2 regions of the Priestia sp. AB genome follow, and region 2 is predicted to be linked to the other one. Evidence: a T-box and tRNA genes for the amino acid it is inferred to sense, from the RefSeq annotation. Region 2 holds a T-box; the other holds one or more tRNA genes.
The links. The T-box of region 2 lies ahead of pheS (phenylalanine--tRNA ligase subunit alpha). A T-box ahead of a tRNA ligase gene usually reads a tRNA of that ligase, here a tRNA-Phe.
Positions count from the first base shown of each region.

Region 1 (16,339 bases), on a different contig from region 2:
GGAATCTCAAATTGACCAAATGAGAGATGCATTTGATATGTTTAAAAATCTGTTGCCTCTATTAATTGTTATGGGCGGAGTTATTCTGGCCTTTTTCTCTCAGCTTATTGCTACGCCTATTCTTAAAAGAACAGGTTATGAGGTGCAAGCATTTCCGCCTTTTCGTGAATTTAAACTTCCTAAAAGTATTCTATGGTATTATTTGATTGCATTAATTTTATCCTTCCCATCTTTTAATATTGAACAAGGTACATTTATGTACGTAGCTATTATCAACATCGTGATGGGACTGCAAATGCTAGTCGTGTTACAAGGGATCTCTTTTATTTTCTATTTCTCACATCAAAAAGGGTATGCCAAAGCAATTCCAATTGTTGTAACAATTTTAGCATTAATTATTCCAATTATCCTTCAAATTGTGCGCATCTTAGGTATAATTGATTTAGGATTTAATTTAAGAAAACAATTAGACACAAAAAAGTAGATATTGTGGAACTTAAAAAAGTAGGAGCTGAAATGGATGCCTGTCTTTACAAAAAGGAACGTCATTCGCTATCCATTTTACTCATTGTATAGTATAGCTCTGATTTTAGTAGGTATCGTGACCTATCATAATTGGATCATAGGAATGATAGGCTTTATATTACTATTAGCCTGTCTTTTTCTATACATGAGAATGGAGCGAATGCTGTCCGATGAGTTTGAAACCTATATTTCAATGCTGTCTCATCGGCTGAAAAAAGTAGGCGAAGAGGCATTAATGGAAATGCCGATTGGGATTATGCTGTTTAATGATGAATATCAAATTGAATGGACCAATCCTTTTCTAGCATCTTGTCTCGGTGAAGACACACTAGTGGGAAGATCATTATACGATGTAGCCGAAAGTATTATTCCACTGGTCAAACAAGAAGTGGAAACAGAAGTTGTCACGTTGCATGATCGGAAATTCAAAGTGGTGATTAAACGAGACGAGCGCTTACTGTACTTCTTTGATATTACAGAGCAAATAGAAATCGAAAAGTTGTATGAAGAAGAACGAACAAGTTTAGGCATTATCTTTTTAGATAATTATGATGAACTAACGCAAGGAATGGATGATCAAGTTAAAAGTAACTTAAATAGCCAAGTAACTTCTATGTTAAATAGCTGGGCTCAAGAATACGGTATTTTTATTAAACGTACGTCTTCTGAGAAATTTATTGCGATTATGAATGAACAAATCTTAATTCATTTAGAGCGAAGTAAATTTTCTATCTTAGACCAAGTTCGAGAAGAGACGTCTAAACAAAATATACCGCTTACATTAAGCATTGGTATCGGAGCTGGTGCTGCTGATTTACCTGAGCTGGGTGCTTTAGCTCAATCTAGCTTGGATTTAGCCTTAGGTCGAGGCGGAGATCAAGTAGCCATTAAACAGCCAAATGGAAAAGTAAAATTCTTTGGGGGCAAGACAAACCCAATGGAAAAACGGACGCGCGTGCGTGCAAGAGTTATTTCTCACGCGTTAAAAGAGCTCATTACAGAGAGCGGAAAAGTGATTATCATGGGTCATAAATACCCGGATATGGATGCTGTGGGAGCTGCTATTGGGATATTAAAAGTAGCGCAAGTAAACCAGAAAGACGGTTTTATCGTATTGGATCCTGATCATATCGATACAGGTGTTCAGCGAATGCTAGAAGAGATTAAAAAGAAAGAAGGCCTGTGGGAGCGATTTATTACGCCTGAAGAAGCCTTGAATCTTGTGAGTGATGATACTCTTTTAGTAGTAGTAGATACGCATAAGCCATCGCTCGTTATTGAAGAAAGGTTATTAAATCGTATTGAAAATGTCGTGGTCATTGATCATCATAGACGAGGAGAAGACTTTATCGAAGATCCTCTTCTTGTCTATATGGAGCCATATGCTTCCTCGACAGCTGAACTCGTTACTGAGCTTCTTGAATACCAGCCAAAACGATTTAAAATTGATATGCTAGAAGCAACAGCACTTTTAGCCGGTATTATTGTCGATACAAAAAGCTTTACATTACGGACGGGATCTCGTACGTTTGATGCAGCGTCTTTTTTACGTTCTCAAGGCGCAGATACGGTTCTTGTTCAAAAGTTTTTAAAAGAAGATATCACACAATATGTACAGCGAGCACGCTTTATTGAACATGCAGAGATTTATACAGCAGGTATTGCCATTTCAAGAGCTGAACCAAACAAAATGTATGATCAAGTGTTAATTGCGCAAGCTGCAGATACGCTGCTTTCAATCAGCGGAGTGGTTGCTTCATTTGTTATTTCTAAGCGGCGGGATAATCTAATTGGTATTAGTGCTAGATCGCTTGGAGATATCAATGTACAAGTTATTATGGAAAGTCTCCAAGGCGGAGGCCACTTAACGAATGCTGCTACTCAGCTTCAAGACATTAGTTTGGATGAAGCTGAAGAACGGCTTAAACAAGCAATTGATGAGTACTTAGATGGAGGTAGAAGATCATGAAAGTAATTTTCTTAAAAGATGTAAAAGGAAAAGGCAAAAAAGGTGAAGTGAAAAATGTTTCAGACGGTTATGCACATAACTTCTTATTAAAAAATGGTTATGCTGTTGAAGCTACAGGCGGTAATGTGAAAGTATTAGAAGCGCAAAAAAATAGAGAGCAAAAAGATGCAGCTGCAGAACTTCAAGCAAACAAAGAGTTAAAAGCAACTCTTGAAGAACTAACAGTTGAATTAAAAGCAAAATCTGGTGAAGGCGGCCGTTTATTCGGTTCTATCACAAGCAAACAAATTGCTGAAGAATTAAAGAAAAAGCACAACATTAAAGTAGATAAGCGTAAAATTGAATTAAATGATGCAATTCGCGCATTAGGCTACACAAATGTACCGGTTAAATTACATCCGGAAGTAACGGCTACTGTAAAGGTACACGTGACTGAACAAAAATAAACGTACGATTGAAAAAAAGGTAAATAATATAAAGGGTTGGCGCGGACTTGTATTTGTTCGCGTCAACATTTATGATGAAAGAAAATACGAAAGAATATAAGAGGGGCATAGAAATATGAGTGATCTTTTTGCTGATCGTCTTCCGCCTCAGAATATTGAAGCAGAGCAAGCGCTATTAGGGGCCATTTTCTTAGAGCCTTCTTCTTTAACCTTAGCATCTGAGCTGCTAATACCTGAAGATTTTTACCGGGCATCGCACCAGAAAATCTTTACATGTATGCTGAAACTTTCTGACCAAGGTGAACCGGTTGATTTGGTAACGGTAACGTCTGAATTAGCTGATCAAAAAATCTTAGAAGAAGTTGGCGGCGTATCGTATTTAAGTGATTTAGCTAACTCTGTTCCAACGGCTGCAAACGTAGAGTATTACGGTAAAATCGTAGAAGAAAAGTCGATTTTACGCCGTCTAATTCGTACTGCAACGCATATTGCTTCAGAAGGATATGCAAGGGAAGACGAAGTAGAAGTTTTATTAAATGAAGCGGAAAAAAACATTTTAGAAGTAGCACAGCGTAAAAACAGCGGTGTGTTTCAAAATATCAAAGATGTACTTGTACAAACGTACGATGATATCGAAGTTCTTCACAATCGAAAAGGTGACATTACAGGTATCCCAACCGGGTTTAGTGATTTAGATAGAATGACAGCAGGGTTCCAGCGAAATGATTTAATCATTGTAGCGGCCCGTCCATCGGTAGGTAAAACGGCTTTTGCCTTAAATATTGCGCAAAACGTTGCAACGAAAACGGATGAGAACGTAGCAATCTTCAGTTTAGAGATGGGTGCTCAGCAGCTTGTTATGAGGATGCTGTGTGCCGAAGGAAATATTGATGCACAAAGGCTGCGTACAGGCTCGCTTACAGCCGATGACTGGGGAAAGCTCACGATGGCAATGGGATCTTTGTCCAATGCGGGGATTTATATTGATGATACACCGGGTATTCGAGTAGGTGAAATTCGTTCTAAGTGTCGTCGCTTGAAGCAAGAAGGCGGGCTTGGGATGATTTTAATTGACTACTTACAGCTCATTCAAGGAAATGGACGAAGCGGAGAAAACCGACAGCAGGAAGTATCTGAAATTTCTCGTGCGTTAAAAGCTTTAGCTCGTGAATTAGAAGTTCCTGTTATCGCCTTATCACAGCTTTCCCGTGGAGTAGAGCAAAGACAAGATAAGCGACCAATGATGTCTGATATCCGTGAATCTGGAAGTATTGAGCAGGATGCTGATATCGTAGCTTTCTTATATCGTGAAGACTATTATGAAAAAGATACAGAAAATCAAAATATTATCGAGATTATTATAGCCAAGCAGCGTAACGGTCCAGTTGGAACCGTACAGCTTGCCTTCGTAAAAGAGTACAACAAATTCGTTAATCTCGAGCGGCGCTTTGATGACGCAGGAGTGCCGCCTGGTGCATAAAACCTCTCAATATGAGAGGTTTTATTTTATTGTTATCGCATTCGTTCCGCAAAATACGATATATTTGTAATAAATTTTGTTAAATCGTTCGGATTTAATTGACTTTAGCGTGATAAATTGATACACTTATCCATGGTTAAATTATGTCGTAGTGAGCTGTTGCTTACTAAGCGGAGGTGCTTAAGATATGTCTTCAGTCGTTGTAGTAGGAACACAATGGGGAGATGAAGGAAAAGGGAAGATTACAGACTTCCTATCAGAAAATGCAGAAGTGATTGCACGTTACCAAGGTGGGAACAATGCAGGTCACACAATTAAGTTTAATGGTGAAACTTATAAGTTACATTTAATTCCTTCAGGTATTTTTTATAATGACAAAACGTGTGTAATTGGAAACGGTATGGTTGTCGATCCAAAAGCGCTTGTTCAAGAATTAAAATACTTACATGATCGCGGTGTAACAACAGAAAACTTACGTATTAGTAACCGAGCTCATGTGATTCTTCCATATCATTTAAAATTAGATGAAGTTGAAGAAGAACGTAAAGGTGAAAATAAGATTGGTACAACGAAAAAAGGTATTGGACCAGCTTATATGGATAAAGCAGCACGTGTTGGTATTCGAATTGCCGATTTACTAGACCGTGAAGTATTTGAAGCAAAATTAACACAAAACTTAGCTGAAAAGAATCGCCTTCTTGAAAAAATGTATGAAGTAGAAGGCTTTACATTAGAAGAAATTTTAGATGAGTACTATGAGTATGGTCAACAAGTTGCAAAATATGTTGTTGATACATCAGTAGTATTAAATGATGCGTTAGACGAAGGACGTCGTGTACTATTCGAAGGCGCACAAGGTGTTATGTTAGATATCGATCAAGGAACATATCCATTTGTTACATCTTCAAACCCAGTAGCGGGTGGAGTAACAATTGGTTCTGGTGTAGGTCCATCTAAAATCAAACACGTTGTAGGTGTATCAAAAGCGTATACAACTCGTGTTGGTGACGGTCCTTTCCCAACTGAATTAACAAACGAAATCGGTGATCAAATCCGTGAAGTAGGACGTGAATATGGTACAACAACTGGTCGTCCTCGCCGTGTAGGTTGGTTCGACAGTGTAGTTGTACGTCATGCTCGTCGCGTTAGTGGAATCACAGATTTATCTTTAAACTCAATTGATGTATTAACGGGAATTGAGACATTAAAGATTTGCGTAGCTTATCGTTATAAAGGGGAAGTTATGGAAGAATTCCCTGCTAGCTTAAAAACACTTGCAGAGTGCGAACCTGTATATGAAGAGCTTCCAGGTTGGACAGAAGATATTACGGGTGTGAAAACATTAGATGAGTTACCTGATAACGCTCGCCACTACTTAGAGCGCGTGTCTCAATTAACAGGTATTCCTTTATCTATTTTCTCTGTAGGTCCAGATCGTACACAAACAAATGTATTACGTGGTGTATATAGCTAAATAAAAAAGGTTAGCTCCTCGTGAGCTAACCTTTTTTATTTATAATTGGTGCTTTGTTAACAAGATTTTTTAAAAAAGTTCAATAATAAAAAGAAAGTTTTAAAAAAACTATTGCATTCATATGAAATATCATGTTATTATAATAAGCGTCGCTAAGAGATATAACATGAGCCATTAGCTCAGTTGGTAGAGCATCTGACTTTTAATCAGAGGGTCGAAGGTTCGAGTCCTTCATGGCTCACTTTTGTTACAACGTGGCCCGTTGGTCAAGCGGTTAAGACACCGCCCTTTCACGGCGGTAACACGGGTTCGAATCCCGTACGGGTCATTTTTAATACATAGCATATAGACTGAGGTCCCGTGGTGTAGCGGTTAACATGCCTGCCTGTCACGCAGGAGATCGCGGGTTCGATTCCCGTCGGGACCGCCATTTTGGCTCGGTAGCTCAGTTGGTAGAGCAAAGGACTGAAAATCCTTGTGTCGGCGGTTCGATTCCGTCCCGAGCCATCAAAAAGCATGACTTTATTTAAAGTCATGCTTTTTTCTTTTATTTACATTTAAAAGAAAACGTTATTTGCTTTGTATCTCTTTTGTGGTAATATATTACTTTTGTATTTAGAGATGGTTGAAAATCATATATCTTCATGTATAGTAGAGGATGAACTTGTGACGTTTCAAGGGTTATCAAGTATAATAAAACTACGGTATTCAAACAGTATGAATACTATCTTTTATATTTTGCTTCAACTAATAAAGGAGAACGATGATCATGGATAAACGTATTTTAGTCGTAGATGACGAAAAGCCGATTGCAGATATTTTAAAGTTTAATTTGCAAAAAGAAGGTTACGAAGTATTTTGTGCTTATGATGGCGTAGAAGCACTTGAAAAAGTGGAAGAAGTACAGCCTGAAATGATTTTATTAGATATTATGCTTCCTCAGAAAGATGGAATGGAAGTTTGCCGAGAAGTGCGCAAAAAATATGATATGCCAATTATCATGTTAACAGCAAAAGACTCTGAAATTGACAAAGTTTTAGGTCTAGAATTAGGTGCAGATGATTATGTAACTAAGCCGTTTAGTACGCGTGAATTATTAGCACGTGTAAAAGCTAATTTACGTAGACATCAGCAGGTAGCTGTTCCAACGGAAGAAAGCGAAACGAATGAAATTACGATTGGAGCACTTGTTATTCACCCAGATGCCTATATCGTGTCTAAGCGCGGAGAAACGATTGAACTGACTCACCGTGAATTTGAGCTGCTGCATTATTTAGCGAAGCACATTGGACAAGTCATGACGCGTGAACACTTGCTTCAAACTGTATGGGGTTATGACTATTTTGGTGATGTGCGTACGGTAGATGTAACAGTTCGAAGATTACGTGAAAAAATTGAAGATAATCCAAGCCATCCAATGTGGATTGTAACAAGACGTGGAGTAGGCTATTATTTACGCAGCCCAGAGCAGGAGTAATTTTAGATGAAGAAAGTAAGGCTCCTGCAATCTATTCATTTAAAGTTTGTATTGATTTATGTGCTGCTCATTTTAATTGCGATGCAAATTATTGGGGTCTATTTTGCACGACAATTAGAAAAAGAATTAGTTAACAACTTTCGAACGTCTCTTCAAGAGCGGACAGACTTGCTCACGTATAACATTGGACAAGAAATGGTGAAAAATCGTGATGATGATTCACCCACTCTTGAGGAAGACTTAAAGACTATTTTACGAGATTTTGCTTCAAGACCCAATTTAGCTTCAAATGATATGAATGACATCTCTGAAGTAAGAGTCATTGACCAAAATAGAAGAATCATTGCTACATCGAACTCAAATCCTCAACAGATCATAGGTAAAAAGACTAATGATTTAGCGATTACAAATGCGTTGTTAGCAGGAACTAACTCTGATAATGTATTTGTTGATCAAAGCGGACAGCGAATCAGAGTTATGATACAGCCTATTCGTTTACAGGATAAAGTAGGTGCCAGTCAATCAAATTCAACCAATAAAAATGGAAAAATTCAGTCTAGCGAAGAAATCTTAGGTGCTATTTACTTAACAGCTTCCATGGAGCCTGTTTACGATCAAATGAGTAATATCAATCAGATCTTTAAGGCAGGTACGGTGATTGCTCTTTTTATTACAGCTATTTTAGGCGTGTTTTTAGCTCAGACGATTACTCGTCCAATGTCTGAAATGAGAAAACAAGCACTTGAGATGGCCAAAGGGAATTTTACGAGAAAAGCTAAGGTATACGGGTATGATGAAATTGGTCAGCTAGCTCTCACATTCAACAACTTAACAAGAAAGCTTCAAGAAGCACAGGCAACTACAGAAGGGGAGCGCCGTAAGCTTAGTTCAGTATTAGCTCATATGACGGACGGCGTTATTGCGACGGATCGAAAGGGAAGAGTAATTTTAATTAATGATCCAGCTGCAGCTATGCTAAATGTTTCACGTGAAACGGTTTTGTCTGATCCAGTTGTTTCCCTATTAGATCTTGAAGAAACGCATACGTTTGAGAGCTTGCTCGCTAATCAAGAGTCATTAATTTTGGACTTTAGTACAAAATCGGATCCCTTTATTTTAAGAGCTACCATTTCCGCTATTCAAAAAGAGACCGGTTTTATTAACGGGATTATCATTGTCTTGCATGATATTACAGAGCAGGAGAAAATTGATCAAGATCGCCGAGAATTTGTAGCGAATGTTTCACATGAATTGCGTACGCCGTTAACAACGATGCGCAGTTATTTAGATGCGCTTGCAGAAGGAGCATGGCAAGATAAGGACTTAGCTCCAACGTTTTTAAATGTAACGCAAACGGAAACAGAACGAATGATTCGTCTCGTTAACGACTTGCTTCAATTATCTAAGTTAGATAGTCAAGACTACCGATTTAGTCGTGACCCAATCAATTTTGTGAAGTTCTATCATTACATCATTGATCGCTTTGAAATGACAATTGAACAAGGTATTTCATTCGTGCGCGACTTGCCAACTGAAGCAATCTATGTCGCTATCGATCAAGATAAAATTACACAAGTATTAGATAACATTATTTCCAATGCAATAAAATATTCACCTGAAGGCGGAATCATTACATTTTCAATTGCTCAGCATACGCATGAAATTGTTGTGAGCATTAAAGACCAAGGTATGGGAATTCCAAAATCAAATTTAGCTAAAATTTTCGAACGTTTCTATCGTGTAGATAAAGCACGAACGCGTAAATTAGGCGGAACAGGATTAGGGCTTGCTATTGCCAAGGAAATTATTGAAGCACATGATGGACGTATTTGGGCAGATAGTCAGGAAGGAAAAGGAACAACGATTTACTTTACTCTTCCAATTGAAAGTGAGAATGATGACGAATGGGAATGAGATATGAACATATCAAAACGGCCATCTTAGTTGTTCTCGTCGCTTCCAGTTTAATTATGACGTATCATATATGGACGTATCAGCCTTCTTATAAGGTCATTTCAAAGAATCAACATTTGCAGGAAGTTGAAGTGAGTTCAAAAAGTAAAATAGAAGATCATATTCTTCCAACAGAAGTTCTCTATCATCGAAACGATAATCACTACATGTCTCACGACGAAGATGATGTAAACAAATGGGTAAATGAAATGAAAAAGTGGAAATTTTCGAATGTGACGGACGTTTCGGATGCTATTTCTCCTGATGGATTTTTAAATTATGTCCATGGAAGTAATTCTATTGAAGTGCTGTATCCAGACGCGCTACCGTTAAAAACATTTCAACAGCTTTTTTCATTTTCTCAAACGTCTTTGCCTAATCAAACATTTGACCGTGTACTCATTAAAATTAAGCGTACACCTTCCTTTTTCGTGAGCGTGTATCTTGTGAATTATGAGCAAAAAAAGATTTATTCGGTTACAGTGAAGAATTTGGCCAAAGATGATATCAAAGAATTAGAAGACAAAATGAAACGTACGTATGCCCCGAGCTTTGTATATAAAGAAAACAAAAATCGGTATATCTTCCTTCCGGAAAACAATATCACGATGAATAGTGAAGTCTATTATACGAGCATGAGGCATTTAGATATTGAAAAATATAAGGAAGCGCTTTTTAACAACCCAGACTATGCACGGAAAGAAACGTCTACAAACCGAGATGTCTACACCGAAGGTACAAAAGTGATTAATGTTAATACGAAGACAGATGTGATGGAATATGTGAATCTTGTAAATTCCACGACCGAAGTAATGGAAGATTATAATTTAATAAACCGTAGCTTTAGCTTCGTTAATGACCACGGAGGCTGGACGGAATCTAATTACAGGTTCAACAGCTGGAATCGTATTACAAAAGAAATTAGCTATCGTTATTATAAAGATAACTATCCAGTTTACAGCAATCAGGGCATGACTGAAATATATCAGAGATGGGGAAATGCGGAGATTTTAAATTACCGTCGTCCTCTTTATCGTTTTGTAAGAGTACAGGATTCCAGTGTAGAAAAGCTGCAGTCATCTCAAAAGGTGATTCAATTAATTGAAAAACACCAAAACTTTGACCCGAATCTGTTAAAAGATATTTCAATAGGCTATCAGCTAGAAGAAGTGTCACAGCAGCCGAAAACCGGTGAAAAGACGGTTGAGTTTAATTCTAATTCTGTCAAACTCGTTCCTTCTTGGTTCTATTATTATAATAGCAAGTGGTATCGAATTGCACCGCCGACCGAAGGAGGCGATAACGATGGATTGGAATAGAACAAAAACCATCTTTATTTTCACTTTCTTGATTCTTAATATTTACTTAGGCTATCAGATTTTTAAAACTCATCAAGAAGATCAGTATTCTCTATTTGTAGAGTCGAGCGTTGAAGAACAATTAACGAGTGAAGGCATTGAATATAAACATTTGCCTACAGATGTGAAAGAAGCTTCGTCGTTAAATGCCAAAAGCAAACTGTTTAAAGATGAAGATTTAAAAAAGCTTAAAGAACAAAAAGCAGCGCTGCTTGAGGAAAAAACAATTCGAAGCGTATTAGACAAACCTTTTTCAGTACCTGAAAAAAGTCCCGAAGCAAAGCTAAGTCAATTTCTAAAACGGTATGTGATCTCAGGTAAGGATTATGAGCTATGGAATGTTAACAAAGAGAAAAAAACAGTTACATTCTTTCAACAATATAAGAAGCATAAAATCTTTGACAATGAAAATGGTATGATCGTTGCTCACTTAAATGACAAAGATGAAATTATTTCGTATGAACAAACGATGCTAGGTTCTGTAAAAACGTTAGATGATGAGCAGGATGTTTTAACGCCTTTAAAAGCATTAGAAAATTTGTTCTTGAAGGATGAATTGAAAAAGAAAGATTCTGTAACAAAAGTAGAGTTTGGGTACTATACGTTTGATCTGCCGTTACTAAATTCTCAAGTTTTAGCACCAACTTGGCACATCGTTGTAAATGGAGATACGAGTTATTTTGTAAATGCCTTTGAAGGACAGATCATTAAAAAAGGAAATAAATAAATATTTGGAGTGAGATAAATGAGCCTGCATTTCAGCGTGCTAGCGAGTGGGAGCACAGGAAATGCGATTTTAGTAAGTGATGGAGAACATTCCTTACTAGTTGATGCAGGGCTGAGCGGAAAGCAAATGGAAGCTCTCTTTCAACAAGTAAATCGCAATATCCCGGATTTATCAGGAATTTTAGTGACTCACGAACATAGTGACCATATTAAAGGACTAGGTGTTCTGGCACGTAAATATAAGCTCCCTATTTTCGCAAATGAAAAAACGTGGAACGCAATGGATGGCTTGATCGGCAACATTAATACGGAACAGAAGTTTCACTTTGAAATTGGCCAAACGAAATCGTTTGGTCAATTGGAAGTGGAGTCTTTTGGCGTTTCGCATGATGCCGCAGAGCCTATGTTTTATGTCTTTCATCAAGGGTCTAAAAAATTAACCCTTATTACGGATACCGGCTATGTAAGTGACCGCATGAAAGGTACGATTAAAAATAGCGATATGTACGTATTTGAAAGCAATCATGATGTTGAAATGCTGAGAATGGGGCGCTACCCTTGGAGCATTAAAAGACGAATTCTAAGCGACGTGGGACATGTATCAAATGAAGATGCGGCGCTTGCAATGGCAGATGTGATTGGAGATCAAACCAAACGCATTTATTTGGCGCATTTGAGTCAAGACAATAATATGAAGGAAATTGCCCGCATGTCGGTTGCACAAGTGTTACAACAAAAAGACATCAATGTAGAGGACAATATTCTCCTATGTGATACTGATCCAAAAAGACCAACTGATATTGTTTATGTATAGTCTCTAGAAAGGAAGCGAAAAATAACTTCATTTAGTACGTGAATGCAGACATTCACGATGATAAATGAAGGGTTCGGTGATAGTGTGGAACATTATGATGAAGGCCAAGAGCCAAATAGTCGGCCGCCTAAACGCCGCAGAGGATATTTCGCTTCTGCTCTGGTTGGAGCAATTATAGGTGCACTTATTGTACTGCTTCTTATGCCAGCCTTGGTGAGGAACGGGATTTTGCCATACGGATGGATGGATGATGAAAATGGAGATGAACAAACAGGTTCTACCATTCAAAAGTCAGTATCTCTTGACGTCACTACGGCCGTCACAAAAGCTGTTTCTGAAGTCAATGCAGCAGTTGTAGGAGTTGTAAACATTCAGAACTCTGAAAGCTTTTGGAATGATGAACGAACTGATGCCGGGACAGGCTCAGGTGTTATTTACAAAAAGCAAGGCAACAAAGCTTATATTGTGACAAACTATCATGTCATTAAAGGCGCTAACGAAATTGAAGTGAGCTTCAGTAACGGTACAAGGGTATCGGCTAAAATTCTTGGCAGCGATGATTTAATGGACTTAGCAGTTCTTGAAATTGACGCAGGCCACGTGACAAAAGTGGCTACCTTCGGAAATTCTGATAAGCTTAAAGCTGGTGAACCAGTGATTGCTATCGGAAACCCGCTAGGCCTTCAATTTTCTGGCTCCGTTACACAAGGAGTTGTCTCAGGGATTAACCGTGTCATTCCTCAAGATTTGAATGGCGATGGAAATCCTGATTGGCAATCAGAAGTTATTCAAACAGATGCCGCCATTAACCCTGGTAATAGCGGGGGTGCTCTTGTTAATATTGATGGTGAATTGATCGGTATTAATTCCATGAAAATTGCTCAAGAAGCAGTAGAAGGCATCGGTCTTGCGATTCCAATCAACATGGCTAGGCCCATTATTAATGACTTAGAACGATATGGTGAAGTCAGACGTCCATATCTTGGAGTTAGTACACTATCATTAAGTGAGGTATCAGGGTATCATTTAAAAGAAACCCTTAAGTTACCGCATGATGTAGTAAACGGAGTCGCTGTTCTAAAAGTCGAGCCAGGTTCGCCAGCCGCTAAAGCCGGATTAAAGGAATATGATGTGATTGTTGAGTTAGATCACAGCAAAGTAAGGGACATTGCGACACTTCGCAAACACCTCTACATTGAAAAAGAAATTGGCGATAAAATGAACGTAACGTTCTATCGCGATGGCAAAAAGAAATCCACAGAAGTAAAATTAACGCGTCAAATGAAGTGAAAGAAAAGTTATCCACAGGGGATAAACTCCTGTGGTTTTTTAATGAAAAGAATAGAGAAAGGAAGATAAATACATGAAGATATATTGCTGTTTAGAACATACAGAACTAGCGCTGGATGTAATGGTAGATGAGATTGAGTTAGCGCCGGTTTTTGAAAAAATAGAAAATTCCACTGACAAAAAAAGCTGTGAATATTGTGACAATGAAGCTGTATATGTAGTAGGGAACTAATATTCTTATACAAAATGTGGATATAACATGTGGATATGTGGATAATATCTGTGGATAAGAGATAAAGGAGAGGAGAATAGCCTGTGAATATCTCTATTATAACCATTGGAAAGCTAAAAGAAAAATACTTAAAACAAGGCATTCAAGAATATTTAAAGCGTTTATCAAGCTATGCAAAAGTAGAAATTATTGAGCTTGCAGATGAAAAAGCGCCAGAAAACTTAAGTGAATCTGAAATGGAACAGGTAAAACAAAAGGAAGGGGAGCGCATCTTAGCGAAAATCTCGGACGATACTTACGTGATCGCATTAGCTATTAACGGAAAACAAAAATCTTCCGAGGAACTCGCAAAAGAAATTGATTCATTAGCTACCTACGGAAAAAGCAAAATAGCATTTGTCATTGGCGGGTCGCTTGGTTTAAGCAGCGAAGTAATGAAACGCTCAAACGCAGCCCTTTCTTTTTCAAAGATGACGTTTCCTCATCAGCTTATGCGCCTAGTATTAGTAGAACAGATTTACCGAGCTTTTCGTATTATTCGAAATGAACCTTATCATAAATAGAACGTGTGGATATCTTTTCATTAAAAGCTGAGGCAGAAGGAAATGTAAAACCTTCTGCCTCAGCTTTTATCATATGTGGATAAATAGCACACGTCTATAAAAAAGAACAAGAGGTTCTTCTCTCCGATAAAATGTTAGAACAATTGAGTTTAAGCAAACGAGATCTTATTTAAGAAACAGAAAAACCTTCGTCTTCTTTCACTCCAGCTCTGTCTTTAAACTCATCAAGCAACGCACGCACCTCGTCAGTTGTTTCCGTGCTCATGAGTAGATTTCTTAATTCACTTGCACCGCGGAATCCGCGAACGTAAATTTTGAAAAAGCGTCGAAGCGGTTTGAAAGGACGCGGCTCTAATTCTTCAGAATACTTATCATGAAGATCTAGCTGCAGGCGAAGAAGTTCTAATAGCTCTTCGCTTGTGTGCTCTTTCTTTTCTTTTTCAAACGCAAACGGATTATGGAAAATTCCGCGTCCAATCATGATTCCATCAACGCCGTACTTCTCTGCAAGTTCCAGACCTTTCTGGCGGTCAGGAATATCACCGTTAATTGTTAGTAGCGTATGAGGCGCAATTTCGTCACGAAGTTTCTTAATCTCCGGAATTAACTCCCAGTGCGCGTCAACATCGCTCATTTCTTTTTTCGTACGAAGGTGAATAGAAAGGTTCACGATATCCTGTTCTAAAATGTGCTTCAGCCAGTCGTACCACTCATCAACTTGCGTATAGCCAAGACGAGTCTTTACGCTTACTGGAAGCCCTCCAGCTTTGGCTGCCTGGATAATCTCAGCCGCAGTATCTGGACGGCGAATCAGACCAGAACCTTTTCCGTTTCCTGCAACGTTCTGCACAGGACAGCCCATATTAATATCAATGCCGCGAAAGCCCATTTCGGCCATGCCGATACTCATTTGACGGAAGTACTCAGGCTTGTCTCCCCAAATGTGCGCAACGATTGGCTGTTCATCGTCTGTAAACGTCAAACGTCCTTTTACGCTATCTTTTCCTTTCGGATGGCAGTAGCTTTCCGTATTCGTAAACTCTGTAAAAAATACGTCAGGTCGTGCTGCTTCAGTCACAACATGGCGAAAAACGACATCCGTCACAGCTTCCATCGGTGCTAAAATAAAAAACGGACGCGGCAACTCATGCCAAAAATTATCTTTCATCTTATATCTAAACCCTTTCTTTTAGGGAAAACATATTCCCAAAATTAAAAAGTGTAATTTCTTTTATCAGGCTGAATGCCAGTATAAACTTCAACCAATATATACTTTAATGGTATGGAACGAAAAGTGCAAGGGAACGAGTGGTTTTGTTTTGCTGGAAATACTTATTGAAACAACTTTTATATCTAGTATTAGTGGAGTGTAAGCAATTAAAAGCGAGCCTGAAGGTATGTAACGGATACCTGCGAATAAATATCCTAAAGCATTTGGTTCGTGTGTAGGTACTTTCTCCAAGGATATTATAAAGTATTCACTATAATTATGATTACGATAAACGATTTTATAAGTAACTTCGACTATATAAAAAGCCACGTCTGTCACTGTACAACAGACGTGGCTTTATTACGTATTAATGCTTTTTGTAAGGAGCGCCGTCCTTAGAAGGCAGTCCAGAAATGTATCCGACACCACCTGTTTCTTGAATGCCAATGCTTTCTTTCATTGCATTAGCTAGCTCTTTTTTATCAACAGCGGTAATGTTTTTGTTGCTGATGTCCTCGCCCGGGTGCTGATAGTTGCTTAGTACGTAGCGAGAGTTTTTAATGTTTTCTACTGCACGAAGTCCTGTTGCTTCTGCTCCCACTGGAACTGAAAGAATGCGTGATAGTTTTTTTGTTTTTACATTATAAGCCCATACGAAGTTGTTTGTGTGCAGTGAGCTGTCTTCTCCGATAAAGAGTGTATTTAAGTCATTTGAATACGTAAGGTTATCAGGGTTGGCAACTTTATTTGGATCCGCTTTATTACCGTATGCATCTGCTTTTTCTAGGTCTTGTCCAATCAGTAGCCCTTCCATGCTTGCAG
Region 1 is NZ_JAQMYN010000006.1:25,217-41,555, forward strand. Features, by position in the region: gene POF52_RS18415 (YybS family protein) at 1-484, shown strand, start outside; gene POF52_RS18420 (DHH family phosphoesterase) at 521-2,494, shown strand; gene rplI (50S ribosomal protein L9) at 2,491-2,940, shown strand; gene dnaB (replicative DNA helicase) at 3,056-4,420, shown strand; gene POF52_RS18435 (adenylosuccinate synthase) at 4,608-5,894, shown strand; tRNA gene POF52_RS18440 (tRNA-Lys) at 6,063-6,135, shown strand; tRNA gene POF52_RS18445 (tRNA-Glu) at 6,151-6,222, shown strand; tRNA gene POF52_RS18450 (tRNA-Asp) at 6,249-6,324, shown strand; tRNA gene POF52_RS18455 (tRNA-Phe) at 6,329-6,401, shown strand; gene yycF (response regulator YycF) at 6,664-7,371, shown strand; gene walK (cell wall metabolism sensor histidine kinase WalK) at 7,378-9,285, shown strand; gene POF52_RS18470 (YycH family regulatory protein) at 9,276-10,643, shown strand; gene POF52_RS18475 (two-component system regulatory protein YycI) at 10,630-11,409, shown strand; gene POF52_RS18480 (MBL fold metallo-hydrolase) at 11,428-12,222, shown strand; gene POF52_RS18485 (S1C family serine protease) at 12,280-13,512, shown strand; gene POF52_RS18490 (CxxH/CxxC protein) at 13,586-13,744, shown strand; gene rlmH (23S rRNA (pseudouridine(1915)-N(3))-methyltransferase RlmH) at 13,828-14,307, shown strand; gene POF52_RS18500 (tRNA dihydrouridine synthase) at 14,477-15,475, opposite strand; gene POF52_RS18505 (PhoX family protein) at 15,885-16,339, opposite strand, start outside.
Region 1: it encodes a tRNA-Phe, which carries the amino acid that the T-box ahead of pheS (phenylalanine--tRNA ligase subunit alpha) is inferred to sense. The anticodon was not compared.

Region 2 (16,339 bases):
TGAACGCTCAGGAGGATTCGAACCTCTTCGACATGTAAAGCGAGATGATCTTCATATTGTCCTTGGTCTTATCACATCAAAATTTGGAGATTTAGAAGATCCTGAAGCAGTGAAAAAACGAATTGCTGAAGCAGCAGAATTTGTTTCTCTTGATCAAATCTGTTTAAGTCCCCAGTGCGGATTTGCTTCTACAGAAGAAGGAAATTTACTAACTGAAGAACAGCAGTGGGATAAAGTAAAGCACGTGATTTCAATTTCTGAAGACGTATGGAAGTAATCATTAAAAAAGCTGACCTGCTTTAAGGTCAGCTTTTTTGCTGTCATCATGATGTTAGGAAAAGCTATATAGATAAATAGATAAGACCAATAAGCATAAACACTCCGCATAAAACGAGTAAAATATTAGCTAACTTCTCCATGACTCTCTCCTATCCTATCCCGGCTCCTATTACATAGGACATACCGATTGAAATAACAAGTGAAATAAACCCAACGGCTCTGTTATCTTGTTCAATTTCGTCATCGATTCGAAATTTTGGCGTCAAAAATTCGAAAATAAAATAGCTGACTAGTAAAAGAACGAATCCATATATTCCCCATCCTAGCATTCTTAACAAGTTGTCGTTATGCTCAATCGAATAGCGAAAAATATTAGCTAATCCAAATATTTTCCCACCTGTTGCCATCGCAACAGCCATATTTCCTTTTTGAATCTCTTCCCAATTCTTATACTTAGTAACGAGCTCAAACACAACAAGAAAGACGACAATGCTCAAGACAACCACGCTGTAATAAGCGGCGGATTCAATATACGGGTCTTTCCAAAAATCCCTCATTTTTGCATCACTCCTAATTTATATTACGCTCCACGCAATGAACTGACAGGTCTCTTTCCTTTACTTGTATCGTTCTTAAAAGAGATAGAAAACCCAGCATAGTCCATGAGCCATGTCGGATTTTCTATCTTCATATATGCTTGTTCAGCGCATCGACTGACACCTTTATTTCAGCGTTCTTTTATTTAAATTCCACAACCGTAACGCCAGAACCTCCTTCAGAAGCTTCTCCGAAACGAATATTTTTGACAGAACGATGATTTTTCAAATATTCCTGTACACCTTTACGAAGAGCTCCAGTTCCTTTACCGTGGATAATCGAAACGCGCGGATAATTGGCTAATAAAGCATCATCAATATATTTTTCAACTCGAATCAGCGCATTTTCATAGCGCTCTCCTCTTAAATCCAGTTCTAGATTTACATGATAATCTTTTCCTTTTACCGTAGCAAGCGGCTTCGTTTCTACAGGTTTTGGAGAACTGATATATTCGAGGTCTTTTTCTTTCACCTTCATTTTCATAATTCCCATTTGTACTTGCCATTCATTATTGCTTACTCGTTCCACAAGCGTTCCTTTTTGTCCCCAGCTTAAGACTTTCACTTCATCTCCAGCTTGAAGAGTGCGCTCTTGTTTTTTCGGCACAGCCGGTTTCTTTTTACTTTTTTCAAGAGTTGGAACTGCATCTTCTAGACGCTTACGCGCCTCAATCAATTCATGCTCTTTTACAAGCGCATGATTTTTTTGACTCATTTTACGCAAATCGCTAATGATTTTCTCTGCTTCTTCAGATGCTGCTTTAACTGTGGCTTGAGCTTTTTCTTCAGCTTTTTCGTACAGCTTATCTCGTTTTTCATTAAACTCAATAATCTGACTCTGTAATTCTTTATGAAGCTTCTGAGCCTCTTTTCTTAGTTCTTCAGCTTCTTCTAGCTCGTGTTCAGATTGACGGCGGCTATCTTCAAGAGAGGCAATCATATTTTCTACTTTATTTGTTTCTGAGCCAATATAGCCTTTGGCACGTTCAATTACTTCAGCACTTAAACCTAAACGTTTTGAAATCTCAAAAGCATTGCTTCGGCCCGGTACACCAATCAGCAGCTTGTAAGTAGGGCTCAATGTTTCAATATCGAACTCTACGCTAGCATTGACCACTCCTTCACGATTATAGCCGTACGCTTTTAATTCAGGATAGTGAGTAGTCGCAACTACGCGAGCGCCGCTTTCATATACTTGATCTAAAATCGAAATCGCAAGCGCTGCACCTTCTTGAGGATCCGTTCCTGCTCCCAATTCATCGAACAAGACCAGACTTTCGTGATCTACTTTTTGTAAAATATCTACAATGTTGACCATATGAGATGAAAAGGTACTCAAACTTTGTTCAATCGACTGCTCATCTCCAATATCAGCAAATACGTGTTTAAACACAGCCATTTCCGATCCATCCAGCGCAGGAATCTGCAAACCTGCTTGAGCCATTAACGTAAATAATCCAAGTGTTTTTAACGTTACGGTTTTACCGCCGGTATTTGGCCCTGTAATAACGATGGACGTATATTGATCACCTAGCTCAATATCATTCGCAACGACATCTTCCTGTGCAATAAGAGGATGTTTTGCCTTCACTAACTTAATATAGCCTCGATCGTTCATTTTAGGTTTTGAAGCTTTTAGCTCATGGCTATAGCGCCCTTTAGCAAACATGAAGTCCAGCTCACCTAACAGATAAACGTTTTGACGGAGTTCATTTGCCACTTCCGCTACCTGAACGGTTAAAGCAATGAGAATACGCTCAATTTCTTGTTTTTCTTTTACTTTTGCTTCTTGAAGCTCATTGTTTAACGTCACAATCGCCTGAGGCTCAATAAATAAAGTTGCTCCGGATGAAGATTGATCGTGCACAATGCCTCCATACGCACTGCGATATTCTTGCTTAACAGGAATAACAAAACGTTCGTTTCGAATGGTAACAATTGCATCTGACAACATTTTTTGAGCAGACGAGGAGCGAATAAGGCTCTCTAGCTTTTCTCGAATACGAGACTCCGTTGAGCGAAGTTTTTGACGAATGCCTCTTAGCTGGTCGCTTGCACCGTCTAGCACTGTGCCATTCTCATCAATACTCATTTTAATTGTTTGTTCTACCTCAGGAAGAGGCATTAGTTTTTCGATATGTTCAGTTATAATTGGAAGCTGTAAATCTTCGTCTTCCACTACTTGCTCGATAAATTGCTTGACTTGTCTTGCAGCATAAATAGTGCTTGCTACATCAAGAAGTTCATTAGAGCTTAGCGTTCCCCCAATTTCAGCGCGCTTCACGCTAGGTCGAACGTCAAAAATGCCCCCTAGCGGTACGTTGCCGCGCAATCGCAGCACGGTTGTAGCTTCATCTGTTGCTTCCTGCCATTTGACTACTTCTTCATACTGAGTCGAGGGAATCAAATTCGCTACTTTTTCTCGGCCTAAAGAAGAAGCTACTTTTTTTTGAAGCTGTTCCTTAACTTTATTAAACTCTAGTACATGAAAAATACGTGATTGCAAAACTGATTCCTCCTGTTGCTTATTTATGTCGATTTAAAAAGGCGGTTAATTCTTTGAGACTATACGTATTTAATACCGTTTCTGGTTTAAGCCAGCCTTTAATTCCAGTAGATATTCCAATTTCCATATGCTCTAGCATGTCTAGATTGTGAGCATCTGTATTAATAGCAATTTTAACTCCTGCCTCTTGGGCCTTTTTTATGTGCTCAGCAGCTAGATCTAAACGGTTTGGATTCGCGTTTAGTTCAAGAGCCGTTTTTGTTTCTTTAGCTAATTCAATCAGCATATCAATATCTACATCATATCCGTTGCGGCGACCAATCAAACGACCCGTCGGATGAGCGATTAAATCTACATGAACATTGTTTAACGCTTGCTTTAAGCGATTCATAATTTCTTCGCGTGATTGCGAAAAACTAGAGTGAATGGACGCAATAACAAAATCTAGTTCAGCTAGCATTTCATCATCATAATCAAGTGTTGCATCAGGCAAAATATCCATTTCAATTCCTGCTAGTATTGTAAAATCATCGAACTGTGCGTTTAAACGATTAATTTCTTCACGCTGTTTACGAATGCGTTCAGGCGTTAGACCGTTAGCTACTTTTAAATACTGAGAATGGTCTGTAATCGCCATGTATTCATAGCCTCGCGCGCGACATGCTTCCGCCATTTCTTCAATCGAATACGCCCCGTCGCTCCACGTGGAGTGCATATGCAAATCACCTTTTACGGCACCGTAGGTCACAAGCGTTTGAGGCTTTATAAATGCATCTACTTCCGTTCCATCTTCACGAAGTTCCGGCGGAATAAAAGACAGCCCAAAATGTTCATAGAATGCTTGTTCAGACTCAAAAGTCATAACTTCGCCTGTCTCCGCATTTTCAACGCCATACTCGCTAATTTTTTCACCGCGTTCTTTTGCTAATTGACGCATACGCACATTATGATCTTTTGATCCTGTAAAATGGTGAAGCGTTGTGGCAAACGCTTTATCTTCTACAAGACGAAAATCCACAGACACATCGTACTCATAGGCTAACGTTACCGATACTTTTGTATCTCCATTTGCAATGATATCCTTCACATTTGGCAGCGATACTAGCTGTTCACGGACAGCATGAGGCTCAGCTGTTGAAATAATAAAATCAAGATCTTTTACGGTTTCCCTCATGCGGCGAATGCTCCCTGCTTGAGAAAAACGCTCAATGCTATGCATCTGTTTAAGGGCTTCTAAAATTTCTTTCGCTATTGGAAGCATAAAAGCAAGAGGCAAACGATCAGGACGCTTCCCAAACTCTTCAATAGCAGCGATAATTTTTTCTTCTGTCTTTTTACCAAAACCGCTTAGTCCCTGCACTCGATTTTCCATACAGGCCTGATGCAGTGATTCCATATCTCGAATATCTAGCTCTTTATATAATTTAGCGATTTTTTTACCTCCAAGCCCCGGCAGCTTAAGCAAAGGAATAAGTCCTTCAGGAACTTCTTGCTTTAGTTCTTCTAATACGCTTGACTCATTTGTTTCCATATACTCTGTAATGACTGCAGCCGTTCCTTTTCCAATCCCTTGGAGCTTGGTAAAATCCTCAATCTCCGTCAGCGTTCTTTCGTCCGTTTCTAGCGCTGCAGCTGCTTTTCGAAAAGCGGAAATTTTAAAAGGGTTATCTCCCTTTAATTCCATATATGTAGCAATTGTTTCTAACAATTTAATAATATCCTTTTTATTCATCTCTTTTCACCAGCCTATTATCATAATAACGAAACTTTCAAAAACATGATGAGTGACATATTTACTCTCTCAAATTTTCATCTAGACATACTTTTATCCTCGTGAAAACCGCAGATTAGACTGCGATAAAAAAAGAGGGTATCTCAAAAGTATTATGACACTTTCGACACACCCTCTCAACAAGCTATTGTAATTTCATTACATTACACCATACTGAGTCCACAAATCTTGAATCGCAGACGATAAGTATGGAGTATTTTGTACGATATTGATTGCAATTGAAGACTGTTGAATTGGCGTTTGAATTTCACTTACAGGAATCACGGCTCCAATGTATAACAAAATAAAAACGATGATGTACACTTCAACGAATCCAAGTGCACCTCCGCCCCATTTATTTAACTGGCGCAGAATTGGCAGTTCGGTTAAAGCCGTTAAAACAGAGCCTGCAAGGCGAAGTACAATGTGAGTAGCAAAAAATAAAATCGCAAATGCAATCATTCGATAAAAAGCGTCTTCTATCGTTCCAGAATCAAATACAAACGATGCGACACTTTGCTGCTGAATATTGTCCGGAAACGGAATCAACAAGCGAAGTCGGCTTGCCAAATCTCCACTAAACATATAAGCGACGATAAACGAAACCGCAAAACTGACAATATGAATGAGCTGCAAAATAAATCCTCTTTTAAGACCTGTTACAAAGCCTAAAAGAAGCAATATAATTAAAATGATATTAAGCATTGACTCAGTCATTCCTCTTTTCCATAAAGTTTTTGTTCAAGTCTCTCATAGTCTTCTTTCAGTTTTATATATTCGTGTACAGCATTCACAGCTGTTAATACTGCTAATTTATTGATATCTAAAGAAGGGTTTTTAGTACTGATTTCACGCATTTTTTCATCCACTATAGAGGCGACAAGTCGAATATGGCTTGTACTTTCGCTACCGACGATGCTGTACTGCTGACCAAAGATGTCAACTGTCGCACGTGTTTTATCTTGTCTTGACACGAGAAAATCCTCCGTTCCACGAAAAATCCTAATCCCTATCATACCACGAAGAAGACTTCAATGGAAACATATCTATATTTAAGCTATCATAAGGGATAGTGCTTATAAAGTAAACTAAAATACCCCGAAAGGAGTGAAGCATTATTTCACATGCTGTTATTAAGGTATCAGCTGATCAAATAGCTAAAATGAAGCTTCATTACACACCCTATCTGCAGCCTAAACTACCGCAGGGAAGTATTTTTTCGGCTAAAACTCCCGGCTGTTCTATCACTGCGTACCGCTCTGGAAAAATACTTTTTCAAGGAAAAGAAGCTGAAACAGAAGCGGCTAAGTGGGGAAGCTCTTTAGATGCTGCGAAAAAGGCTCCTGTCTCACACCTCCCATCAAACTTCAGCTCACTATCGGTCATCGGTTCTGACGAGGTAGGGACGGGAGATTATTTTGGTCCTATGACCGTAGTTGCTGCCTATGTTCAAAAAGAGCAGCTTCCTTTGTTAAAAGAATTAGGAGTACGAGATTCAAAAGAGTTAACGGATGCTAAAATTATTGAAATTGCCAAGCAGCTTGTTTCGTTTATTCCCTATAGTTTGCTTGTTTTACATAACGAAAAGTATAATGCATTTCAAGAAAAAGGCATGTCACAAGGTAAAATGAAAGCTCTGTTGCACAACAAAGCTTTATCCAACGTGTTAAAAAAAATGGATCCTGAAAAACCCGATGCCATTTTAATTGACCAGTTTGTCGAAAAAAACACCTATTATAAACACGTGGTAAAGGAAAAAGAGATTATCAAAGAAAATGTCTTTTTCAGTACAAAAGGAGAAAGCGTTCATTTATCTGTAGCTGCTGCTTCCATTATTGCCAGATACGCATTTTTAAAACAAATGGATTTGCTGACGGAAAAGACCGGGATGGTTATTCCTCGCGGAGCTGGCGCACAAGTTGATATCGCTGCTGCTAAAATTATTAAGAAACATGGCGTCAATGCGCTGAACTCTTTAGCTAAAATTCATTTTGCTAATACAGAAAAAGCTTTAAAATTAGCTAAAAAATAAGAGATGTGGAAATCCACATCTCTTTTCTTATTCTTATGAACGAAGCGTTGCACCAAATTCTTTTTCTACAGCTTCTAACACTGCACCATGTGCTTTTGCTACTTCTTCATCTGTTAATGTACGTTCAGGATCTAAGTAACGTAAAGAGAAAGCTACAGATTTCTTGCCTTCTTCCATACGCTCGCCTTCATATAGATCAAATACCGTCACGTCTTTTAAAAGTTCTCCGCCCGTCGTATAGATGACGCGCTGAACTTCTCCTGCAAGAACGTTTTTATCTACCACAAGTGCAATATCACGTGTAATAGATGGGAATCTTGGAATAGCTGAATAACGAACTTCTTCGACATCTGCAGCTAATAGCTCTTGAAGGTGTAATTCAAATACGTATGTTTCACGAAGACCATACTGTTTCTGAGCAACAGGATGAACTTGACCTACGTATCCAATTTCTTTTTCATCTAACCATACAGCCGCTGTACGTCCAGGGTGCATACCGTCTTTTTTAACGGGAGCATATGAGATTCGTTTCTCCAAACCAAGCTGTGCAAATAACCCTTCTAGTACACCTTTAATCACATAGAAATCAACGACTTTCTTTTCACCTTGCCAGCCGTGAGCATGCCATAGACCCGTGATTGCACCAGCTACGCGCTCCTGCTCATCCGGTAATTCTCCTTCACCTTTAGATAAGAACACTGAGCCTGTTTCGTATAGCGCAATAGAATCCGACTGACGAGCATTATTATGCTTCACTGCTTCTAGCAAATGAGGCACTAAGCTTTGACGAAGGATACTGCGATCTTCACTCATCGGCATTGCTAAACCAATCGTACTTGTTGCATTTAGTGCAAACTGAGTAGCTTTTTCAGCGCTCGTTAGCGAATATGTTGTTGTTTGTGCTAATCCCGCACCTTCTAAGAAACGGCGAACTTTACGGCGTCCAAGCTGATACTCTGTTAGTTTTCCTGGAGTTGCCACTGTCACAGGAAGCGTTGTAGGAAGGTTGTCATAGCCATACATACGCGCTACTTCCTCGACGATATCTTCTTCAATTGTAATATCGCCTCTACGAGTTGGCACTGTTACAACAAGGTTTTCGTCTTCCACTTTGTTTTCAAATTGAAGACGGTCCATAATGTCTTGTACTTCTTCCATTGATAGCTCTGTACCAAGCACATCGTTAATACGTCCAAGTGACACAGCTACAACAGCAGGTTCCACAGTTAGTGTATCTACTTCTACAGTACCGCTTACCACTTCACCTGAAGCGTATTCAGCCATTAATTCTGCTGCGCGGTCAGCAGCTACACGCGTACGGTTAGGATCAATTCCTTTTTCAAAACGAGCGCTTGCCTCACTGCGAAGACCGTGGTCTTTTGAAGCTTGGCGAACCGTTAAGCCTTTGAAGTAAGCTGATTCAATGAGAACATTTACCGTATCGTCTTTTACTTCGGAGTTCGCTCCGCCCATTACACCTGCAAGAGCTACCGGCTCACTGCCGTTTGTAATGACAAGCTGATTGTCTTTTAATACGCGCTCTTGATCATCAAGTGTTACAAACTTTTCGCCTTCTGACGCGTGACGTACAACAATTTCTTTTGAACCAAGACGATCATAGTCAAAAGCATGCAACGGCTGGCCGTATTCAAGCAAAATATAGTTGGTAATATCAACAACGTTGTTATGAGGTCGAATACCAGCTGCCATTAAACGCGTTTGCATCCATAATGGTGACGGAGCAATTTTTACGTTTTTCACAACGCGCGCTACGTAAAGCGGATTGTCTTCTTTTGCCTCTACTTTAACGGAAATATAATCAGCTGCTTGCTCATCAGACGTTTGCACGTTTACTGACGGATACTTCACTTCACGACGTAAAATAGCAGCCACTTCATGTGCTACACCTAACATACTTAAGCAGTCTGAACGGTTTGGTGTTAGCCCTAGTTCTAATACTTCATCGTTTAAGTTTAATGCATCTAGTGCATCTGCTCCTACTTCAGCATCGCTTGGGAACACGAAGATACCTTCTTGATAATCTTTTGCCACAAGCTTGCTTTCAATGCCAAGCTCTTGAAGAGAACAAATCATACCGTTCGATTCTTCACCGCGAAGCTTAGCACGCTTGATTTTAAAGTTACCTGGAAGTACAGCTCCCACTTTTGCAACCGCTACTTTTTGACCTTGTGCCACGTTCGGTGCTCCGCACACGATTTGAACGATTTCTCCTCCGCCAAGATCTACTTGACAGCGGCTTAATTTATCAGCATTCGGATGCTGTTCACGTTCTACAACGTGACCAATTATCACTCCGCTGATGCCTTTATTTAAGTTTTCTACACCTTCAACTTCAATTCCACTTTTTGTGATTTTATCTGCTAACTCTTCTGCCCTTACGCCTGATAAGTCAACATACTCTTGTAACCAACGATAAGATACAAACATCGTAGTCCCTCCTTTATACTTGTTTAAATTGATCTAAGAAACGAACATCATTTGTATAGAAATGACGAATATCATCCACGCCGTGTTTTAACATAGCAATACGCTCTACACCGATTCCAAAAGCAAAACCACGATATTTAGTTGAATCGTATCCAGCCATTTCAAGAACATTTGGATGAACCATACCGGCTCCTAAAATTTCAATCCAGCCTGTTTGTTTACATACATTACAGCCTTTACCTCCACATTTTGCACACGATACGTCTACTTCTACAGACGGCTCAGTGAATGGGAAGAAACTTGGACGAAGACGAATTTCACGGTCTGCACCGAACATCTTTTTCACAAATACTTCAAGCGTGCCTTTTAAATCGCTCATACGAATGTTTTCGTCTACTACAAGACCTTCAATTTGCATGAATTGATGAGAATGCGTAGCATCATCGTCATCGCGGCGGTACACTTTACCCGGGCAGATAATTTTAACAGGTCCTTTGCCTTCATTCTTGTTCATAACACGAGCTTGAACAGTTGATGTATGCGTACGAAGAAGCGTTTCTTCCGTAATATAGAACGTATCTTGCATATCACGTGCTGGGTGACCTTTTGGCAAGTTCAGCGCTTCGAAATTATAGTAGTCCTGCTCTACTTCCGGTCCTTCTGCTACTTCATAGCCCATTCCTAAGAATAAATCTTCTACTTCTTCAACCACGCTTGTTAGCGGGTGATGCGTACCTGCTTTAACAGGGCGTCCTGGCAGCGTTACGTCGATTGTTTCTGAAGCAAGTTTACGCTCTACCTCAGCTGCTTCTAACGCCGTTTGTTTTTCTTCAATTTTAGATGCAATAGCTTCACGCACTTCATTTGCAAGTGCTCCCATTACAGGACGCTCTTCAGCTGAAAGTTTTCCCATACCGCGAAGTACTTCTGTGATAGGGCCTTTCTTTCCTAAATAAGCTACGCGTACGTCGTTTAATTCTTTTAAAGCACTTGCTGCTTCGACTTTTGCAATTGCTTCTTGTTGAAGTTCTTGTAAACGTTCTTTCATCACTTATTCCTCCTTTTAACGTAAAAAATGACAAATAAAAAAACCTCCTCCCAAAAAAGGGACGAGGATTAGTCGCGTTACCACCCTTGTTAACTATATACACATACGTATACAGTTCACTTCATTCAAGTTAACGGAATCTCCGGAACACCTTTACATCTATGTAAGATGGTCTAAGTGTCAACTCAAGAGGTGAATTCACTTATTACATTTATAAAAATGCTTTCAGTCGCGGCATTTTCTCCCTGCATAAACGGACATAAGCTACTGCTCTCTTTCATCGTTTTTTACATATGTAACTATTGTATTATTATAGTGAAAACACGTTCTCGATGCAACTACATTCCGCGTAAATAATAAAGTAAGATTCCAGAAGCGATGGCAACATTTAGCGACTCGCTCTTTCCATAGATGGGAATGTACAGATTCTGATCCGTTTGTTCCAGTACTTTCTCGCTCACGCCGTTTCCTTCATTTCCCACAATCAGCGCAAATTCGTTTGAAGGTTTTACGCATGAGTAGACCTTTCCATTTTGTAGAGACGTGCCGTAAACTGCTATTCCTCTTTCTTTTAACAGTGAAATCATTTCGAGTAAATCGCCTTTTACAATTGGAAGATGAAAAATAGCTCCTTGCGTTGAACGAACGACTTTTGGGTTGTACACATCCACGCTGCCCTCTCCAACGATAATAGCGTCCACTCCGGCAGCATCAGCGGTTCGAATAATCGTACCTAGGTTACCTGGATCTTGCACCGCATCTAAAAGCAATACTTTCTGTGCTGTATGAATGATTTCTGCATGCTTCGTTTGAAAACACACAGCGATAATTCCTTGAGGTGTTTCGGTGTCAGATAATAATTTGATTATTGCTTCGTTGACAACGGTTATTTCAATACCGTCTATGTTCCACTGTGCTGGCACTTCGATCGATTCGCGTATAATTAGTTCCTTTACGCAATCCTTATTTTTGATAGCTTCTTCGACTAAATGAAAGCCTTCTACCATAAAAAGGCCCTGCTTATCACGGTCTTTTTTATTATGCAGCTTTTTCCACGCTTTTACCTGCGGATTTTTAACTGAATCAATTTGTTTCACAAACATAACTCCTTTATCTATATAAAAATAAATAGTTCGATTACATTTTGCTCAATAATCATTAGATAAGTTTCACTTTATTGTACATAGAAATCGCAAAGAAAACAAAAACTATTGGTAACTTTACGATAGCTGAGGTGAAAATGATGGATCTTAATTTACGAAATGCTGTTATTGCAAACGTTTCAGGAAACTCAAAAGAAGAGCTTGAAGCTACAATTTCTGACGCTATTCAAAGCGGCGAGGAAAAAATGCTCCCTGGACTTGGTGTTTTATTTGAGGTGCTTTGGGAAAAGTCTCCAGAATCAGAAAAAGAAGAAATTCTGACAACGCTTGAAAACGGTTTAAAATAAATAGCCTTGTCCTATGTACAGCAAAAAGCTCATTCTCCTAGGAGAATGAGCTTTTTTTAATTATACGTAATTGCGTTTACCGTATTTCGGTCTAAGCGTTTAATTACTTCCGCAATTAATTTAACTGCATTTTCATAATCATCACGATGAAGCATCGCTGCATGAGAATGGATATAACGAGTTGCGATCGTAATTGAAAGTGCTGGCACCCCGTTAGCTGAAATATGGATAGAACCTGAGTCCGTACCGCCTCCAGCGATTGCATCAAATTGATATGGAATATTTAATTCATCTGCCACATCTACCACTGTATCTCGAAGTCCTTTATGAGAAACCATGGAAGCATCATATAAAATGATTTGCGGACCCTCTCCCATCTTAGAAGATGCTTCTTTATCAGAAACACCAGGTGTATCTCCAGCGATGCCGACATCAACAGCAAATGCAATATCCGGTTCAATAAAGTTAGCGGATGTTTTTGCACCTCGAAGTCCAACTTCTTCTTGCACCGTTCCTACACCATACACAACATTTTCATGTGTTTCATTTTTTAAAGCTTTTAATACATCGATAGCGATTGCACAGCCGATACGGTTATCCCAGGCTTTCGCTAGCAGCATCTTTTCGTTGTTCATAACCGTAAATTCGAAATAAGGCACAACCTGATCACCAGGTTTCACTCCCCACTCCGCTACTTCTTCTCTGCTAGAGGCACCAATATCGATGAACATATCTTTAATGTCAACTGGCTTTTTACGAACTTCTGGAGGCAGGATATGAGGAGGCTTTGAGCCAATAATCCCCGTTACCTCTCCTTTAGATGTAACGATGGTTACGCGTTGAGCAAGCATCACTTGAGACCACCATCCGCCTACCGTTTGAAAACGAATAAAGCCGCGTTCATCAATTTGAGTCACCATAAAGCCTACTTCATCTAAGTGACCGGCTACCATAATTTTAGGCCCTTGTTCGTTGCCCACTTTTTTTGCAATCAAACTGCCTAGCCCATCCGTCGTTACTTCATCTGCATAAGGTGCAATATATTTCTTCATAACCTCACGCGGTTCACGCTCATTGCCAGGAATTCCTTTTGCATCTGTTAGTGCTTTAAGCATCGTCAATGTTTCATCTAACTTTGTCATATGGATTACCCCTTTCATATGTATACCTCTATTATAGCTAAAAAGAGGTTGAAGTAAAATTTCCCATCCCTTTACTTTTAGTATCCTTGTTCTTGGCGTTTAAAATTCACTTCATTTTTTGAGATGTACGCCTTTTCAATATGTTCAGCGGAAAAACCAAACATATCGCCAAGCGTCATGTAAGATACAAACATGTCCACATAGTTTTCTTTCGACTGATCCTGCTCGAAAGCAGCAACTTGTGCAAATACCTGTAAAAATTGTGCTGTTTTTGAATCACTTGCTTTTGCATCTGGTAACTCAGTTAAATCATCGTATCCTTTTTCAATCCCTAAAGAAAGGATAAAATGTACACCGTCCACAAATTCTTCTAAAATAACAGCGTCTTCAGCCGGAGGTTTGACGCTCCAAAATTTGAAGCAGCGCGTTTCGTTTGCCAGCTCTCCCATTTCGACAAGCAGTGCTAAAAGCTTTCTCGGAATCAAATCTTCCTTATGAAGCTCATGCTTATCCTCTATATGCTGATCCAGCTGGCGCTGCATGGTAAATAGCTGTTGTAAATTCAATGTAATCACTCCTGTAATTATGTATATCTTCTTCTTTTTAAACCAATAAAGAAATTATATCAAAAATCATGAAACTTTTTAGAAACTCGAACGTAAAGTAAGAAAACTGTGCCTTGTAAAGGAGGGAGCGTTATGTTTGTTATTGTTATCGTTCGCGTGTTCATTTTCGCGCTTGTTGTTTACACACTATTAAAGCTGGTTCAGCATTTTCGCAGTCCAAAGCGGAAGCTTGTAGCAGCTCAGGAACATCAGCAATTTTTTGTCGTTGACGAAAAAACGAATATCCGCAAAAATTTTCTACTAACGTATAAAGGTATTTTATTTGAAGGAGAAAAATACAGCAATCCCAATGAACCAGAATCTTTGTCAATTACAATGGTGTTAACAGATCCATCTCGATTAAATGAACTGCAAAAGCAAGATTTCAAGCTGCTGGAAAGCCACGTACACGACATGTATCCAAATGCTCCTATTCGCTGGAAAAGCCCCGTTCGAGAATTTTTACACTGAGCACAACATCATTTGTGCTCAGCTGATAACAAAAAAGAAAAGTAAATCAAGAGCAGCAAGAATAGGAAAACCTACTGTAAACGATGTGTGCTTCGTTTTATGACGATAGCAATACATACCAATTAGTCCTCCAAGAGCTCCTCCGATAGCAGCTACCGTCCACAGTGTGCTTTCGGCAATTCTCCACTCATGTCTTTTCGCTTTTTGTTTATCTCTATACATCATTCCTACCCCTACTATATTAATAACAATAAAATAGGTAAGCAGCAGTTCATTCATGATATGTCCTCCGATAGCAAAAAAGCCTCATCATCTAAAGATGACGAGACTTTATATTCATTACTTATCTAAGCCTTTTTTAGCAGCAGTTGCTAATTCAGCAAATGCTTTTTCATCAGCTACAGCTAAGTCAGCAAGCATTTTACGGTTAACTTCAATACCTGCTAATTTTAAACCGTGCATTAAACGGCTGTAAGAAAGACCGTTCATACGAGCAGCTGCATTAATACGTGTGATCCATAATTTACGGAAGTCACGTTTTTTCTGACGACGGTCACGATAAGCATACATGTGAGATTTCATAACTTGCTGATTAGCAACTTTATATAATCTATGCTTCGAACCGAAGAAACCTTTAGCTAATTTTAAAACTTTTTTACGACGTTTGCGTGTTACTGTACCGCCTTTTACGCGTGGCATAATTGTTTACCTCCTGTATTGTTTCTATCTCAACCCAAATTACTTAATGTTATCTAATAAGTGACGGATACGTTTGAAGTCACCTTTGCTTACTAAAGAACCTTTACGTAATTTACGCTTTTGTTTTGTAGATTTGTTAGCGAATAAATGGCTTGTGTAAGCACGAGCACGTTTTAATTTACCGCTTCCAGTCTTTTTGAAACGCTTTGCAGCGCCACGATGTGTTTTCATTTTTGGCATGGGGTGTTCCTCCTCGTTCTATTACTTTTCGTTTTTAGGTGCCAAGACTAAGAACATGCTGCGGCCTTCCATTTTAGGAGCCGATTCAACTGAACTTACATCTTCGCAAGCTTGTGAAAAACGTTCAAGTACTTTTTGGCCAATCCCTTTATGAGTAATGGCACGACCTTTAAAGCGAATAGACGCTTTCACTTTGTCACCTTTTTCAAGGAACTTGCGTGCGTTACGAAGTTTAGTGTTAAAATCATGTTCATCAATTGTTGGACTTAAACGAACTTCTTTTAAGTTTACAACTTTTTGGTTTTTACGAGCTTCTCTTTCTTTACGTTGTTGCTCATAGCGGAATTTACCGTAGTCCATAATACGACATACCGGCGGTTTCGCATTTGCAGCAACCATTACTAAGTCAAGATTTACTCGTGAAGCAATTTCTAATGCTTCATTTTTTGATTTAATTCCTAATTGTTCACCATTTTGATCAATTAGACGAACTTCGCGAGCTCGAATGCCCTCGTTTACCATCATGTCCTTGCTAATAAGTAGCCACCTCCAAGGTTTAATGAGCGAATACGCTTGCTTAGACCGATTATTAACTCACACAAAAAAGTGTGAGTACATACTGCACCCACACTTCTATCGTTTTAATTAAGATACGATGTACCTGCTAACTGCTCTATGCGTCACTCAGGTGAGAAGCGGGTGCTTCTTCTTCTGTATAAACAAGTATTCAATTACTTAAGCTATTATAGTATCAACAAAGACAAAAGTCAATGATTTCGTTCTTTTTTAACAACAAAAGTTATTGTATCAAAGGAAAAACATTTATGCAACAGTTTTTTATAATTGTTGTATAAAAAAGCAGAGAATTTCAATTCTCTGCTTTTTCCATTAACGAGATGCTTCTGCTTTTACATTTTGTAAAAAGGCTTGGAAATCCACTGTTTCTGAATTCTGCTCACCATATTTACGTACATTTACTGCTTTATCCTCTACTTCTTTATCCCCTACAACAAGCATATAAGGAATTTTTTGCATTTGAGCCTCACGGATTT
Region 2 is NZ_JAQMYN010000001.1:152,969-169,307, reverse strand. Features, by position in the region: gene POF52_RS00830 (5-methyltetrahydropteroyltriglutamate--homocysteine S-methyltransferase) at 1-277, shown strand, start outside; gene POF52_RS00825 (DUF350 domain-containing protein) at 429-836, opposite strand; gene POF52_RS00820 (endonuclease MutS2) at 1,018-3,381, opposite strand; gene polX (DNA polymerase/3'-5' exonuclease PolX) at 3,401-5,113, opposite strand; gene POF52_RS00810 (CvpA family protein) at 5,312-5,869, opposite strand; gene zapA (cell division protein ZapA) at 5,866-6,126, opposite strand; gene rnhC (ribonuclease HIII) at 6,267-7,184, shown strand; gene pheT (phenylalanine--tRNA ligase subunit beta) at 7,218-9,632, opposite strand; gene pheS (phenylalanine--tRNA ligase subunit alpha) at 9,646-10,680, opposite strand; T-box leader at 10,735-10,970, opposite strand; gene POF52_RS00785 (TrmH family RNA methyltransferase) at 11,019-11,783, opposite strand; gene sspI (small acid-soluble spore protein SspI) at 11,924-12,130, shown strand; gene POF52_RS00775 (M42 family metallopeptidase) at 12,187-13,272, opposite strand; gene POF52_RS00770 (dUTP diphosphatase) at 13,350-13,838, opposite strand; gene POF52_RS00765 (hypothetical protein) at 13,971-14,348, shown strand; gene POF52_RS00760 (DUF1294 domain-containing protein) at 14,367-14,627, opposite strand; gene rplT (50S ribosomal protein L20) at 14,688-15,047, opposite strand; gene rpmI (50S ribosomal protein L35) at 15,087-15,287, opposite strand; gene infC (translation initiation factor IF-3) at 15,309-15,812, opposite strand; ribosomal protein L20 leader region at 15,882-16,004, opposite strand; gene thrS (threonine--tRNA ligase) at 16,176-16,339, opposite strand, start outside.